2 linked regions of the Chitinophaga caseinilytica genome follow. Each later gene encodes a partner of the first gene's protein in a complex. Links are inferred from orthologs where the notes say so. Each region holds a gene or a part of one and is shown in the gene's direction. Other genes may lie near its edges.

Region 1 (8,048 bases):
AAGGGCTCAAGACCCTCGTGCTGGAAAGAGGCAGGAACGTTGAGCATATCAAGGATTATCCGACCGCTAACTGGAATCCCTGGGACTATCCCCACCACGGTAAATTTACCCGGGAAATGGAGGAGAACCATCCCATCCAGAGCCGTTGCTACGCGTTCGACGAAGCCACCCAGCATTTCTGGGTGAACGATAAGGAAAATCCTTACAACGAAATCAAGCCCTTCAACTGGCTGCGCGGCAACCATGTCGGCGGCCGGTCGCTCATGTGGGGGCGGCAGGTCTACCGCTGGAGCGATATCGACTTCGAGGCCAACGCCAAAGACGGCCACGGCGTAGACTGGCCTATCAGGTACAAAGACGTTGCGCCCTGGTACAGCTATGTCGAAAAATATATCGGGATCAGCGGCCAGGCAGAAAACCTGCCCCAATTGCCCGATGGCGAATTCCTCAAGGCCATGGAGATGAACTGCCTCGAAAAACACGTGGCAGCGCGCATCAGGGAACATTACAAAGACCGCATCATGACCATCGGCCGTTGTGCGCACGTTACCGAAGCGCACAATGGGAGAGGGCCCTGCCAGTACCGCGACCTTTGCGCGCGGGGATGCCCTTTCACCGCGTACTTCAGCAGCAACGGCGTCACCCTTCCGGCGGCTGAAAAAACGAAGAACCTCACGCTCCGCCCGCACTCCATCGTGCTGGAAGTTTTGTACGACGAAAGCACGCAGAAAGCGAAAGGCGTGCGCATCATGGACGCGGAAACGAAAGAAGTGATCGAATACACTGCAAAGATCATCTTCCTCAACGCCTCCACGCTCGGTACCACCGCCATCCTCCTCAATTCCGTCAGCAACCGCTTCCCCAACGGGTTCGGCAACGATAGCGACCAGGTGGGCCGCAACCTCATGGACCATCATTTCGGCGTTGGCGCCGGCGGGTCGTTCGACGGGTTCCAGGACCAATACACTTACGGCCGGCGGGCCAACGGTATATACATCCCCCGGTTCCGCAATATCGGCGGCAATACCAACCGAAAGGATTATGTGCGCGGATTCGGCTACCAGGGCGGCGCCGGGCGCGGCCGAAAACAAACGATGGACGGCATCGGCATCGAACTGAAAGAAAATAATACGGAACCCGGTGAATGGGGCATGTGGATCGGTGCATGGGGCGAACATCTGCCGTATGCGGACAATACCGTGCGCCTCAATAAATCGAAAACCGACAAATGGGGGCTGCCCACGCTGGACATCGACTGCAACTTCCGCGACAACGAGCTGGCCATGCGCAAAGACATGCTGGAAAGCGCGAAGGAAATGCTGGAAGCGGCAGGATTGAAGAACGTTGGCGGTAGTGATGATATGCCGCCTCCGGGCCATTGCATCCACGAAATGGGGACGGCGCGCATGGGCCGCGATCCCAAAACCTCCGTGCTCAACGGTTTCAACCAGGTGCATGCGGCAAAGAACGTGTTCATCACAGACGGCGCGTGCATGAGCTCATCGGCCTGTCAAAACCCGTCGATCACCTACATGGCGCTTACCGCGCGTGCGGTGGACCATGGCGTGAACGAGCTGAAGAAACAGAATTTGTAGTCATAACAGTGATGTACATACGAAAGGCCGGCGCATTGCCGGCCTTTCTTTTTGGGCATAGGCAGGGGGATATGGAAGAGAAGTAGTCTGGTAGTACGGTTATAGCTCAAGCGCAAGGCCGCTGATGTGTATGGGGAACGTGGCAATATCGGTAGCTTCACCGGTTGCCAGGTTGATACGGTAGAGTTTGGTGACATTATCGGCACGGGTCGTGAGCGCGGCATATGCCCGGTTATCCTTGCCTGAAATATCGAAACCGTTGATGACGCTGAGATTGGTGATGCCCAACTGGCCGATGCCATTGACGTAGCCGGTAGGCGGTTCATATTGTTTTACCAGCGTGCCCGAAGTGGTGATATGATACAACGTAGTGCTGGTGGCGCCTTTGAAATTATTGGAATAGGCGGAGGCGGTAATGGTAAGCACGGTAGGATTGATGACGCCATCTGCGCGGACGAGGTGGCCGTCTTCCGGTGCGATCACGACGTTTTCGTCCTGGTTGCCGACGATGCGCAGGTAATCCGAGACGGGGTTGAAATCGATCCCCAGTTCTTCGCTGTACAGTTTGAATTCGTAAGTATTGGTGCTGTACAACGTTGTGGCGGCGGTTTCCCTGTTGATTTTGTATAGACGGGTATGTGTAGACGCGTAGAGTTGTCCATCAGCCGGCCGGATGTCCAGCCCGACGAGTGTTTGTCCGGCGGGAATGCCTGTGATGGCGAGGTTGGTGATGATCTTACCGGGCTCTTCGATCCGGAAGCCGAGGAGTTTATGGTCGGTCGTAAGTGCCCAGGCGTTGGGTTTCAGGGGCTCGGGATCCCGTTTTTTATCACTTTTGCTACAGGAGAATAAAAGGAAAAGTACGGCGGAAGCCGCAAGGGGAGTGGATTTCATGACGGAGGAGTTAATCGTTCTGGAAATGGATTGCTCCCCGAAATCACATTTTATACCAAATAGTACAAAAATAATTTGAACCATTTGGTATAGAATTGAAATTTTGCCTTGCCGCCTGGCTGCGATCCGGCACCAACGAAATTGTGGTGTTTGACCGGCATCAGACGGTTGTTGCGTCGGTATCCGGGCGTTCACGGATGGAATAACGGAAGGGCCGTTGCAGTGGGGATTAACATCGGGTTAAAAATTTACACGTATAACGGATTATTTGGTAGCGGGAATAGGGGCGCAAACAAATTTGTTGACGGCTTTTTTCCCGCTTCTTTTTGATTTTACGAATTAATTAAGGTAACTTAAAGTAGGTTTTTCGCACACGTTATTGTTAAAACTTAAATAGAGCTTACCATGGGGAGAGTCAGAGACATCTTGGTGGGCAAAGGTCACGCAGTTTACTCCGTACATCCGGACAGCACCGTTTATGAAGCCCTTAAAGTATTGGTGGACCGGAATGTTGGCGCCCTCACCGTCGTAGATAAAGATCATTTTATGGGCATATTTTCCGAGCGCGATTATGCGCGCCGGGTAATATTGAAAGGTCGTGCTTCGAAAGAGACCACGATCCGCGAGATCATGACAGAACATCCGATCACGGTTTCGGAAGACGAAACGATCGAGAACTGCATGTGTAAGATGACCGATAAAAGAATCCGGCATTTGCCGGTGGTGGATGCCGGAGGAAGACTCATCGGCATTGTCTCCATCGGGGATGTAGTGAAATATATCATGGACGAACAGAAGCACATCATTGAAAACCTGGAGTGCTATATTACCGGCACGCATCATTAACGGATCAGTTACAACAGTTACAGACAGCCACATCCCCGGCGTTGTTTATTGTTTTATGGCCTGCATCTGCCCGGTGCCAGGAGTTGGATTTTGATTGGCTACAATACAACAACCGCAAAGGATCCCTCACCAGCGCCCATCCGGATTATCCGCAGATGAACCCATAAAACGACTGTTATGCACCCAACCTGGCCATTTCTCGTATTTGGCGCCATCGTACTTGTATTGGTACTGGCGATCCTGGGTCTGTCCTACCTGCTGGGCCAGCGCCATAAAGACCGCTCTACGGGCGAAGCTTATGAATCCGGTATTTTATCTACCGGCTCCGCGCGTCTCCGCTTCCCGTCCCAATTTTACCTTGTTGCCATGTTGTTTGTCATCTTCGACATCGAGACCGTTTTCGTGATCTCCTGGGCCATCGCGTTCGGAGAGCTCGGATGGGCGGGGTTCATCGGCGTGTCTGTCTTCATCGCCATTCTGCTCGTCGTGCTCATTTACGAATGGCGGAACGGCGCATTGGATTTCGGGCCTGATGGAAAGAAAATCCTGAAAGCCTTCCGGAAGATGAAGTCCACATCCCTTCAACCTAAAACCGATAGCCATGAAGTGGTGGTTAACTGAACCGAAAGAAGCCGCGCCGCGCAGCAACGGCAATTATTCGGCCGAAGACTCCGTGGGCCAGAGCGTGATGCTCACCTCCGTAGAGCGCCTCGTGGCCTGGGGCCGCAAAAACAGCATGTGGCCCTTCCACTTCGGGCTTTCCTGCTGCTTCGTGGAAATGGCCACGGGGATGACGCCCAAGTACGATCTCGCTCGGTTCGGCGCGGAAGTGATCCGCGGAACGCCCCGCGAAGCAGACGTCATGATCATCGCCGGGACCGTTTTCATCAAGATGGCGCCCATCATCCAGCGGCTATACGAACAGATGATGGAACCGCGCTGGGTAATTTCTATGGGCAGCTGCGCGAATTCAGGCGGGATGTATGATATTTACAGTGTGGTACAGGGCGTCGACAAGTTTTTACCGGTAGACGTATACGTGCCCGGATGCCCGCCGCGCCCCGACGCCTTCATGCACGGCCTGCTGCTGTTGCAGGAATCAGTCGGGAAGGAACTGCGCCCCCTGAGCTGGACGATCGGCGACCAGGGCGTGATCAGGCCCGAAAAAGAATCGATGAAAGACCGCTTCCGCGAGAAGCGCCAGAATATGACCGAATTCAAGACGCCGGACGAAATCTGAAAGGGATCCCGTCCGCCGCAACCTATAAACCTACACTGCATGAGTATCCGAAGGATCACCGAGAATGTCTATGAACTGAACCTGGGAAAGTCGAACGCATTTCTGATCGACGATGAAAAGCTGACGCTCATAGACACGGGAGAGCCCGACAGCAGCGGCCTCATTTTGGAACTGCTGCAATCCATCGGCCGGCAGCCGGATGACCTGAAAAACATCCTGCTGACACACAGCCACCCGGACCATTCCGGCAGCGCTGCCGACCTGAAGGCCATTACGGGTGCGAAGATATACATGCATCCGGCCGAGAGGAAGTGGGTGGAAGCGGGGTACATCCCGAAGCCCGAACGTCCGCATTTCACGGGGCTGGTCAACCGCCTCATTTACCGGATGTTCATTGCCGGGGCGCCCGGTTCCATCACGCCGTTCCGGATAGACCGGTTGCTGGAAGACGGCGAATGGCTGCCCATCGGCGGCGGGATTCAGGCGGTGCACATTCCGGGGCATAGCGAAGGGCAACTGGCCTTTTTCTTCCCGGGGGCGAAGAATGTGCTGTTTGCGGCAGATGCCTGCGACAATCTCTTCGGACTGGGGTATTCGACCTTTTACGAAGACTTCGAAGCAGGGAGGCACAGCCTCGAAAAGCTGGCGACGTTCGATTTCGACATCGCCTGTTTCGGTCACGGAAAAAGCATTCTGCACGGTGCAGGCATGAAATTCGGCCGGAAGTTCATCGGCCACCATCATCATCACGGCGGGCATCCGCAAAGGGCCGCAGCGGCGGCAGGAGAAGAGGCAACGATAAGGGTGCATGAACCGGAAGAAAGAATCTGAAACTGATACAAAACCCGATATAGCGACCAACAGCTCATTTCAAGCAAGGGTATAACAGACTGGAAAAGCCAGCAGCCAGGCGCATGGATACACAAAACCCACATCATGCCTGCAAGCATCTTTTCTGCCCTCTGCTCCCGGTTCGGCGAGCAGCTGTTCCATGAACAGCTCACCCGGGATGAGACGCCCACCATCTGGACGCCACAAGGGAAGATCGTACCTGTACTGGAGTACCTCCGCAGTGAAGCGGACCAACCTTACCGCATGCTCTATGACCTCACGGCCATCGATGAGCGTGCTTGTAAAAGTAAGTACAACGGCACCTGCGAATTCACCCTCGTCTACCATCTCTTTTCCTTCGAACGAAATGCCTTCCTCCGCCTGAAAGTAGCCCTCCGCGGCGAATTCCCGTCCACCCCCAGCGTAACCCACATCTGGCCGTCTGCCAACTGGTATGAAAGGGAAGTGTTCGATATGTTCGGCATCCGTTTCGATGGGCATCCCCTGCTTCGCCGCATTCTTATGCCTACCACCTGGGAGGGGCACCCACTCCGCAAGGAGCATCCCGCACGGGCCACCGAAATGGGGCCGTTCCGATTGTTTCCCGAAAAAGAAGACAGGGAGCAGGAGGCCCTGCAGTTCGACCCGGAAGAATGGGGCCTCCAGCGGCAGTCCGACGACTCCGATTTCATGTTCCTCAACATCGGCCCCCAACACCCCGGCACCCACGGCGTGCTCCGGATCATTCTCCAGCTATCCGGTGAAGATATCGTAGACGCCGTGCCAGACATCGGTTTCCATCACCGCGGCGCCGAAAAAATGGGGGAACGCCAGAGCTGGCACACCTACATTCCCTACACAGACCGCATCGATTACCTCGGCGGCGTCAACAATAACCTCGCTTACTTACTTTCCGTAGAAAAACTGGCCGGCATCCACATCCCGCAACGGGCCGAAGTGATCCGCGTCATGCTTTGCGAACTGTTCCGCATCGCCAGTCACCTCGTGTGGTACGGCACTTTCGCGCAGGACGTGGGGCAGCTTTCTCCCGTGTTCTACATGTTCACCGACCGGGAAAAGATCTTCAATATCATCGAAGCCGTCTGCGGCGGGCGGATGCATCCCAACTGGTTCCGTATCGGCGGCGTGGCGCAGGACCTGCCGCAGGGATGGGATAAGCTCGTCCGCGAATTCGTGCAATACTTCCCGAAGAAATTGAAGGAGTACGACAAGATGGTCATGCGCAACGCGATCTTCAAGGCGCGCACGGTGGGCATCGGGGTTTTTCGCTGGAAGAGGCCATCGACTGGGGCGCTACCGGCCCCAACCTGCGGGCCTGCGGGATGGATTGGGATATGCGCAAGAAGCGGCCCTACAGCGGATATGAGCACTATGAATTCGACATCCCGACGGGCCAGAACGGCGACTGTTACGACCGGGCCGTGGTGCGCGTGCAGGAAATGTGGGAAAGCCTCCGCATCATCGAGCAATGCCTGAACAACATGCCCGAAGGCCCGTACAAATCTGATCATCCGCTGGCCACACCGCCGGTGAAGCAATACACGATGCAGGACATCGAAACCCTCATCCATCATTTCCTCCACGTTTCCTGGGGCCCGGTGATCCCCAACGGCGAAGCCATGATCGTCACCGAAGCCACGAAAGGATGGAACAGCTATTACCTCACCAGCGACGGCAACACCGCGCCCTACCGGGTGCGCGTGCGCACGCCTTCGTTCGCACATATGCAGATGATCCCGTACATCAGCCGCGGGTATACAGTGGCCGACCTTTTATCCATCCTCGGCGCCATGGATTACGTGCTGGCAGACATTGACCGGTAAAAACGAATTGTATGCTATCGATGACCGAAAAAGAGAAAATCGAGGAAGAGATCCGGCAGGTGCCCATCAAAAAGGCCGCCTGCATAGAAGCCCTCAAGATCGTCCAGGAACACCGCAGATGGGTGTCTGACGAAAGTATCCGCGACGTGGCCGATATCCTCGATATGAGTGCGGAAGAGGTAGACAGCGTGGCCACCTTCTACAACCTCATCTTCCGCCAGCCCGTTGGCCGGCACATCATCCTGTTGTGCGACAGCATCAGCTGTTACGTGATGGGCCTCAAAGGCATCCATGCCGAATTGACGCGGCTGCTGGAGATCCAGTACGGGCAAACGACGGCAGACGGGCGTTTCACCCTGCTGCCCAATCCCTGCCTCGGCACCTGCGACCATGCGCCGGCGATGATGGTCGACAAGGATACCTACCGCGATCTGCAACCTTCCGCATTAGCTGACATACTCGAAAAATATACCTGATATGGAACGACCGCTCACACAACACATCACCTTTCCGCCGCTGGAGATCCGCCAGTACGAGGCCATCGGCGGCTACCAGGCCGTGCGCAAGGCGGTTCGCCATATGCAGCCGCAGGAAGTGACGGCACTGGTGAAGGAATCCAACATGAAAGGCCGTGGCGGCGCGGGATTCAGCACCGGCATGAAGTGGAGCTTCGTGCCGATGGACGTTCCCGGCCCCAAGTACCTCGTGGCCAATGCCGACGAAATGGAACCGGGAACGTTCAAAGACAGATGGCTGCTGGAAGGCAATCCCCATCAGCTGCTGGAAGGGATGATCGTA
Region 2 (5,446 bases), 3.7 Mb from region 1 along the record:
CCGCCGAAGTGTGCGACGCAACGGGGGAGGAGGGAAGATCGGAAAGCCGACCAAACGAAAAACATCACGTTGCCCAGGCAACAACTTATATAAAGCGAGACAATGGGACGTAAATTACTGTTAGACAAGGCGCATATAGAAGGCATCCGGTATTTCGACGTATACCGGAAAAACGGCGGATATGCCGCTGCCGAAAAAGCCCTGAAGAGCATGAGCCCGGATCAGGTGACGGAAGAAGTGAAGAAAAGCGGCCTGAGAGGCCGTGGCGGCGCGGGCTTCCCCACAGGATTGAAATGGAGCTTCCTGGCCAAACCGGAAGGAGTGCCCCGCTACCTCGTCTGCAACGCCGACGAATCCGAGCCCGGTACCTTCAAAGACCGTTACCTCATGGAGTTTCTCCCGCACCTGCTCATCGAAGGCCTGCTGATCTCCAGCTACGCCCTCGGTGCCAACACCACTTACATCTACATCCGCGGCGAATACGCCTGGATCCCCGATATTCTCGAAGAAGCCATCGCCGAAGCGCACAAAAACGGCTTCCTCGGTAAAAACATCCTCGGCTCCGGGTTCGACCTCGACATTTACGTGCAACGCGGCGCCGGCGCCTACATCTGTGGCGAAGAAACCGCCCTCATCGAATCGCTGGAAGGCAAACGCGGCAACCCGCGCATTAAACCGCCGTTCCCCGCCGTGAAAGGCCTGTACCAGTGCCCCACCGTGGTAAACAACGTGGAAACCCTCGCCACCATCGTGCCCATCATCAACATCGGGGGCGATGAATACGTGAAATACGGCACGGGCAAATCCACCGGCACCAAACTCATCTCCGCCTGCGGCAACCTCAATAAACCCGGGGTGTACGAAATCGAGATGAACATTTCCGTAGAAGAATTCATTTACTCCGACGAATACTGCGGCGGCATCCCCAACGGGAAACGCCTCAAAGCCTGCATCCCCGGCGGCTCCTCCGTACCCATCGTTCCCGCCAACCTGCTGCTCACCACGGCCAAAGGCGAAAAACGCATGATGACGTACGAAAGCCTCAACGACGGCGGGTTCGCCACCGGCACCATGATGGGCTCGGGCGGGTTCATCGTGCTGGACGAAGACCAGTGCGTAGTGCGCCACACCCTTTCGCTGGCCCGGTTCTACCACCACGAAAGCTGCGGACAGTGCAGCCCCTGCCGCGAAGGAACGGGATGGATGGAAAAAGTGCTCAAAAACATTGAGCACGGTAAAGGAAAAATGAGCGACATCGACCTGCTGTGGGACATTCAGCGCAAGATCGAAGGCAACACCATCTGCCCCCTCGGCGACGCCGCCGCATGGCCGGTGGCCGCCGCCATCCGTCACTTCCGTGACGAATTCGAATGGCACGTGCTGAACCCCGACGAAGCGCAGCGCCGCAACTTCGGCCTGGCACATTACGCAGACCCGCTGCCGGTAGCTGCCGCTGTCTGATAAGGAAACAACATTATTCTTCTTTTTTACTTTTTAATAATGGCGGAAGAAAAGAAATTATTCAAGGTCAAGATCGATAATATCACGGTAGAAGTGGAACCGGGAACGACCATCCTCAACGCCGCCCGCACCATCGGCGGCGAAGTGGTGCCCCCTGCCATGTGCTATTACTCCAAGCTGCAGGGCTCCGGCGGTAAATGCCGCACCTGCCTCGTGAAAGTGACGAAAGGCTCCGAAGCGGACCCGCGCCCCATGCCCAAGCTGGTGGCCAGCTGCCGCACCACCGTGATGGACGGGATGGAAGTGGCCAACATCACCTCCCCCGAAGTGCTCGACGCCCGCAAAGGCGTGGTAGAGTTCCTCCTCATCAACCACCCGCTCGATTGCCCCGTGTGCGACCAGGCCGGAGAATGCGACCTGCAGGACCTCAGCTACGAGCACGGCGTTTCCGGCACCCGGTACGAATTCAAGCGCCGCACTTTCGAGAAGGAAGACATCGGCGAACATATCAAACTGCACATGACGCGCTGCATCCTTTGCTACCGCTGTGTGTTCACGGCAGACCAGCTGACCAACAAGCGCCACCACGGCATCCTGAAACGGGGAGACGCTTCCGAGATCAGCACCTACATGCGCGCATCCCTCGACCATACCAATTTCATCGGCAACGTGATCGATGTTTGCCCCGTTGGCGCACTCACCGACCGTACCGCCCGTTTCAAGAACCGTGTATGGTTCCTCAAACCGGTAGACGCCCACCGCGAATGCTCCGATCCGAAATGCTGCGGCAAAGTGGCGCTCTGGATGCGTGGCGACGAGATTTTCCGCGTTACCGCCCGCAAAGACAAATACGGTGAAGTGGAAGGCTTCATTTGCGATACCTGCCGCTTCGAGAAAAAAGATATCAAAGACTGGATCGTGGAAGGCCCCCGCAAGATTTCGCGCCACAGCGTAATCACCGCCGGCCACTACGTGGGTGTGCATAAGCCCCAGGAAACCGTGATGAAAGTGATGGACGGCCGCAACCCCCGGTTGCTGATGGACATCCACTCGGTGAGCGAGGTGAACATGCCGCAGGTAGACCTGAGCCAGATCGAAGGGCCGGCGCACTCAACCGATTTTCCGACTAAAAAAGGCGATCAATAAAGCGAGATATGGAATTCACAATTGACTGGTATTTCATTATAGAAAAGTTGCTGCTGATTTCGGCAGTGCTGGGTATTTCATTGGTGGTGGCGATGTACAGCACCTGGGGCGAGCGCAAGGTGGCCGCCTGGATCCAGGACCGCCGCGGGCCCAACCGCGCAGGCCCGTTCGGGTTGCTGCAGCCTTTGGCAGACGGTGGCAAGCTTTTCTTCAAGGAAGAGATCATCCCCTCGAGCGCCAACCGCTTTTTGTTCATCATGGGCCCTTCGCTTGCCATGTTCACCGCCTGCCTCACCAGCGCCGTGATCCCCTGGGGAGACACCCTCACCATCGCCGGCCGTGAAGTGAGCCTGCAGATCGCCGACGTCAACATCGGCGTACTGTGGATCATGATGGTCGTAGGCATGGGCGTGTACGGCATCATGATCGGTGGATGGGCATCCAACAACAAATTCTCCCTGCTGGCCGCCTGCCGCGGCGCATCGCAGGTAATTTCATACGAACTGCCCATGGGCCTGGCCCTCATCGCCCTGTTCATGCTCAGCGGTTCCCTCAGCCTGAAAGACATCGTGGAGCAACAGCGCGAAGGCATCTGGTTCGTGTTCCTCCAGCCCATCGGCTTCCTCATCTTCCTCATCTGCTCTTTCGCGGAAACCAACCGTACGCCGTTCGACCTTCCCGAAGCGGAAAACGAACTGAACGGCGGTTACCACCTCGAATATTCATCCATGAAACTGGGCTTCTACCTCTTCGCCGAATACATCAACATGTTCATCAGCTCCGTGCTGATGGCCACGCTGTATTGGGGCGGATACGCCTTCCCTTTCATGGACAAACTGGGGATAGACGGTAATCTGCTGACGGTCCTCGGAATTGCGGCGCTGTTCCTCAAGACGTTATTCTTCATCTTCTTCTTTATGTGGGTGCGGTGGACGATCCCGCGGTTCCGATACGATCAGCTCATGAAGCTCGGATGGAAAGTATTGATCCCGCTGGCATTGCTGAATATGCTCATTACCGGCGCCGTGATCCTTTTCCGTGAGAATGGTTTTAATTTTTAAACTTCAAGAAACTCATCATATGCAATCTTTAACCAACAGGGCAACGCCGGTAGACAGGAGGCCCATGACCTTTGCGGAGAAACTTTATCTGCCTGCGATAGCGAAAGGTATGGGCATTACCCTGAAGCACCTTTTCAAGAAGAAAGCGACGGTGAACTATCCCGAAGAGACGCGCCCGTTCAGCCCCGTGTTCCGCGGGCTGCACATCCTGAACCGCGACGAAATGGGACGCGAGCGCTGTACGGCCTGCGGGTTGTGCGCAGTGGCTTGTCCTGCCGAAGCGATCACCATGGAAGCGGCCGAGCGCCTGCCGGGCGAGGAGCATCTGTACCGTGAGGAGAAATACGCCGCGCGTTACGAGATCAACATGCTGCGCTGCATCTTCTGCGGTTTCTGTGAAGAAGCCTGCCCGAAACAGGCGGTTTACATGTCTGAAACCTTCGCGCCGGCGAACTACCAGCGTAAAGGGTTCATTTACGGGAAGGAAGACATGCTGATCCCCCATCCTCAAAAACAAATCAAAGAAAACAACCAATAAGGCAATGGGAATCGATATGATAATCTTTACAGTGCTGTCTGCGATCGCCATCGCATCCGCACTGGGCGTGATCCTGAGCAAGAACCCCGTGAACAGCGTGCTTTGCATGATCACCTGCTTCGTCGCCATCGCGGGCCATTACATCATGCTGAACGCACAGTTCCTGTTCGTTGTTCACCTCATCGTGTACACCGGCGCCATCATGGTACTGTTCCTCTTCGTATTGATGATGATGAACCTCAACGCCGACATCGAGCCGCAGAAACGCAACTGGCTGAAATACGCCGGCGCCATTTCCGGCGGTGCGCTGCTGCTGGTGCTCGTAGCCGCCCTGCGCGACGCGAGCCTCCCCGCCATCCAGCCCGGCGGCAACACGGAGATCGGCCTGGTTCAAAACCTCGGTAAAACATTGTTCACCTCTTACGTGGTGCCCTTCGAACTGAGCAGCGTGCTGTTCCTCAGCGCGATGGTCGGCGCCGTAGTGATCGGTAAGAAATAAAACGCATTCGATATGCCCGTTCAATATTACATCTTTCTCAGCGTCGCCCTGTTTTGCATCGGCATCATGGGGGTACTGATGCGCCGGAACGCCATCATCATCTTCATGTGCATCGAGCTCATGCTCAACGCCGTGAACCTGTTGCTGGTAGCTTTCTCCAAAATGTGGGTAGACGCCGGGCGGATAGACGCCGCCTCAGCGCAGCTCTTCGTTTTCTTCGTGATGGTCGTTGCCGCAGCGGAAGTTTCCGTGGGCCTCGCCATTATCGTGATGATGTACCGGAACACCCATTCCGTAGACATCAACATTCTCAGCAGACTGAAAAACTAGGATTAAAAAATAGTATAGATCGATGATACATCTTGTTTGGCTGGTACCGTTTTTACCGTTGTTAGGTTTCCTGATCAATGGATTGGGCAGGAGGTATTTATCCAAGCCGCTCACCGGCATCGTAGGTAGCGGCAGCGTGGTCGCAGCTTTTGTGATCAGCTTGCTTATCTTCTTCGAAGTGCGGACGCCCGGCTTCACGCCCCAGGTAGTTACGCTGTTCGATTTCATCAGCGTAGGCAGCCTCCACATCCCCTTCGCATTCCAGGTAGACCAGCTGAGCGCCTTGTTCCTGCTGATCATCACCGGTGTGGGCTCCCTGATCCACATCTACTCCACCTCTTATATGCATGACGAGCCGAACGAAGGTTTTGCACGCTATTTCGCGTACCTCAACCTCTTCGTGTTCTCCAT

What was found. The genes of interacting proteins can lie anywhere in the genome.
Region 2: the proteins of WJU22_RS15560 (region 1) and nuoI are in contact, whole or in part, in a crystal structure (PDB 6I1P), measured with the Thermus thermophilus proteins. The link is inferred for Chitinophaga caseinilytica from one-to-one orthologs. Residues at the interface, in WP_096411117.1 of Thermus thermophilus: Ala56, Arg57, Asn58, Asp59, Arg62, Phe63, Ala110, Ser113, Ser114, Gly115, Gly116, Met117, Asn119, Gln125, Asn126, Asp134, Val135, Tyr136, Val137, Pro138, Gly139, Cys140, Arg143, Glu145, Ala146, Ile148, Tyr149, Ala150, Met152, Gln153; in WP_096411123.1 of Thermus thermophilus: Val22, Thr23, Val24, Pro25, Tyr26, Pro27, Val31, Ala32, Leu33, Phe37, Pro64, Ala65, Asn94, Met95, Leu96, Arg97, Cys98, Ile99, Phe100, Phe119, Glu120, Met121, Ala122, Asp123, Tyr124, Glu125, Tyr126, Asp128, Leu129, Lys144.

Annotation. Positions count from the first base shown.
Region 1 is NZ_CP150096.1:3,796,755-3,804,802, forward strand. Bases 2,829-5,755 are described here. They hold WJU22_RS15560 (NADH-quinone oxidoreductase subunit B family protein), read left to right. Parts: upstream 2,829-3,936; coding sequence 3,937-4,575; downstream 4,576-5,755. Other genes in these bases: WJU22_RS15550 (CBS domain-containing protein), read left to right, coding at 2,895-3,335; WJU22_RS15555 (NADH-quinone oxidoreductase subunit A), read left to right, coding at 3,513-3,956; WJU22_RS15565 (MBL fold metallo-hydrolase), read left to right, coding at 4,615-5,406. Also shown: WJU22_RS15540 (GMC family oxidoreductase), read left to right, coding at 1-1,595; WJU22_RS15545 (DUF4394 domain-containing protein), read right to left, coding at 1,695-2,489; NADH-quinone oxidoreductase subunit NuoE, read left to right, coding at 7,262-7,726; NADH-quinone oxidoreductase subunit NuoF, read left to right, coding at 7,728-8,048. UniProt on the Escherichia coli protein: NDH-1 shuttles electrons from NADH, via FMN and iron-sulfur (Fe-S) centers, to quinones in the respiratory chain. The immediate electron acceptor for the enzyme in this species is ubiquinone.
Region 2 is NZ_CP150096.1:128,467-133,912, reverse strand. Bases 2,561-5,446 are described here. They hold nuoI (NADH-quinone oxidoreductase subunit NuoI), read left to right. Parts: upstream 2,561-3,687; coding sequence 3,688-4,206; downstream 4,207-5,446. Other genes in these bases: nuoL (NADH-quinone oxidoreductase subunit L), read left to right, coding at 5,058-5,446; nuoK (NADH-quinone oxidoreductase subunit NuoK), read left to right, coding at 4,718-5,035; WJU22_RS00560 (NADH-quinone oxidoreductase subunit J), read left to right, coding at 4,223-4,705; nuoH (NADH-quinone oxidoreductase subunit NuoH), read left to right, coding at 2,616-3,668; WJU22_RS00575 (2Fe-2S iron-sulfur cluster-binding protein), read left to right, coding at 2,561-2,607. In the rest of the region: NADH-quinone oxidoreductase subunit NuoF, read left to right, coding at 103-1,461; more of WJU22_RS00575, read left to right, coding at 1,501-2,560. UniProt on the Escherichia coli protein: NDH-1 shuttles electrons from NADH, via FMN and iron-sulfur (Fe-S) centers, to quinones in the respiratory chain. The immediate electron acceptor for the enzyme in this species is believed to be ubiquinone.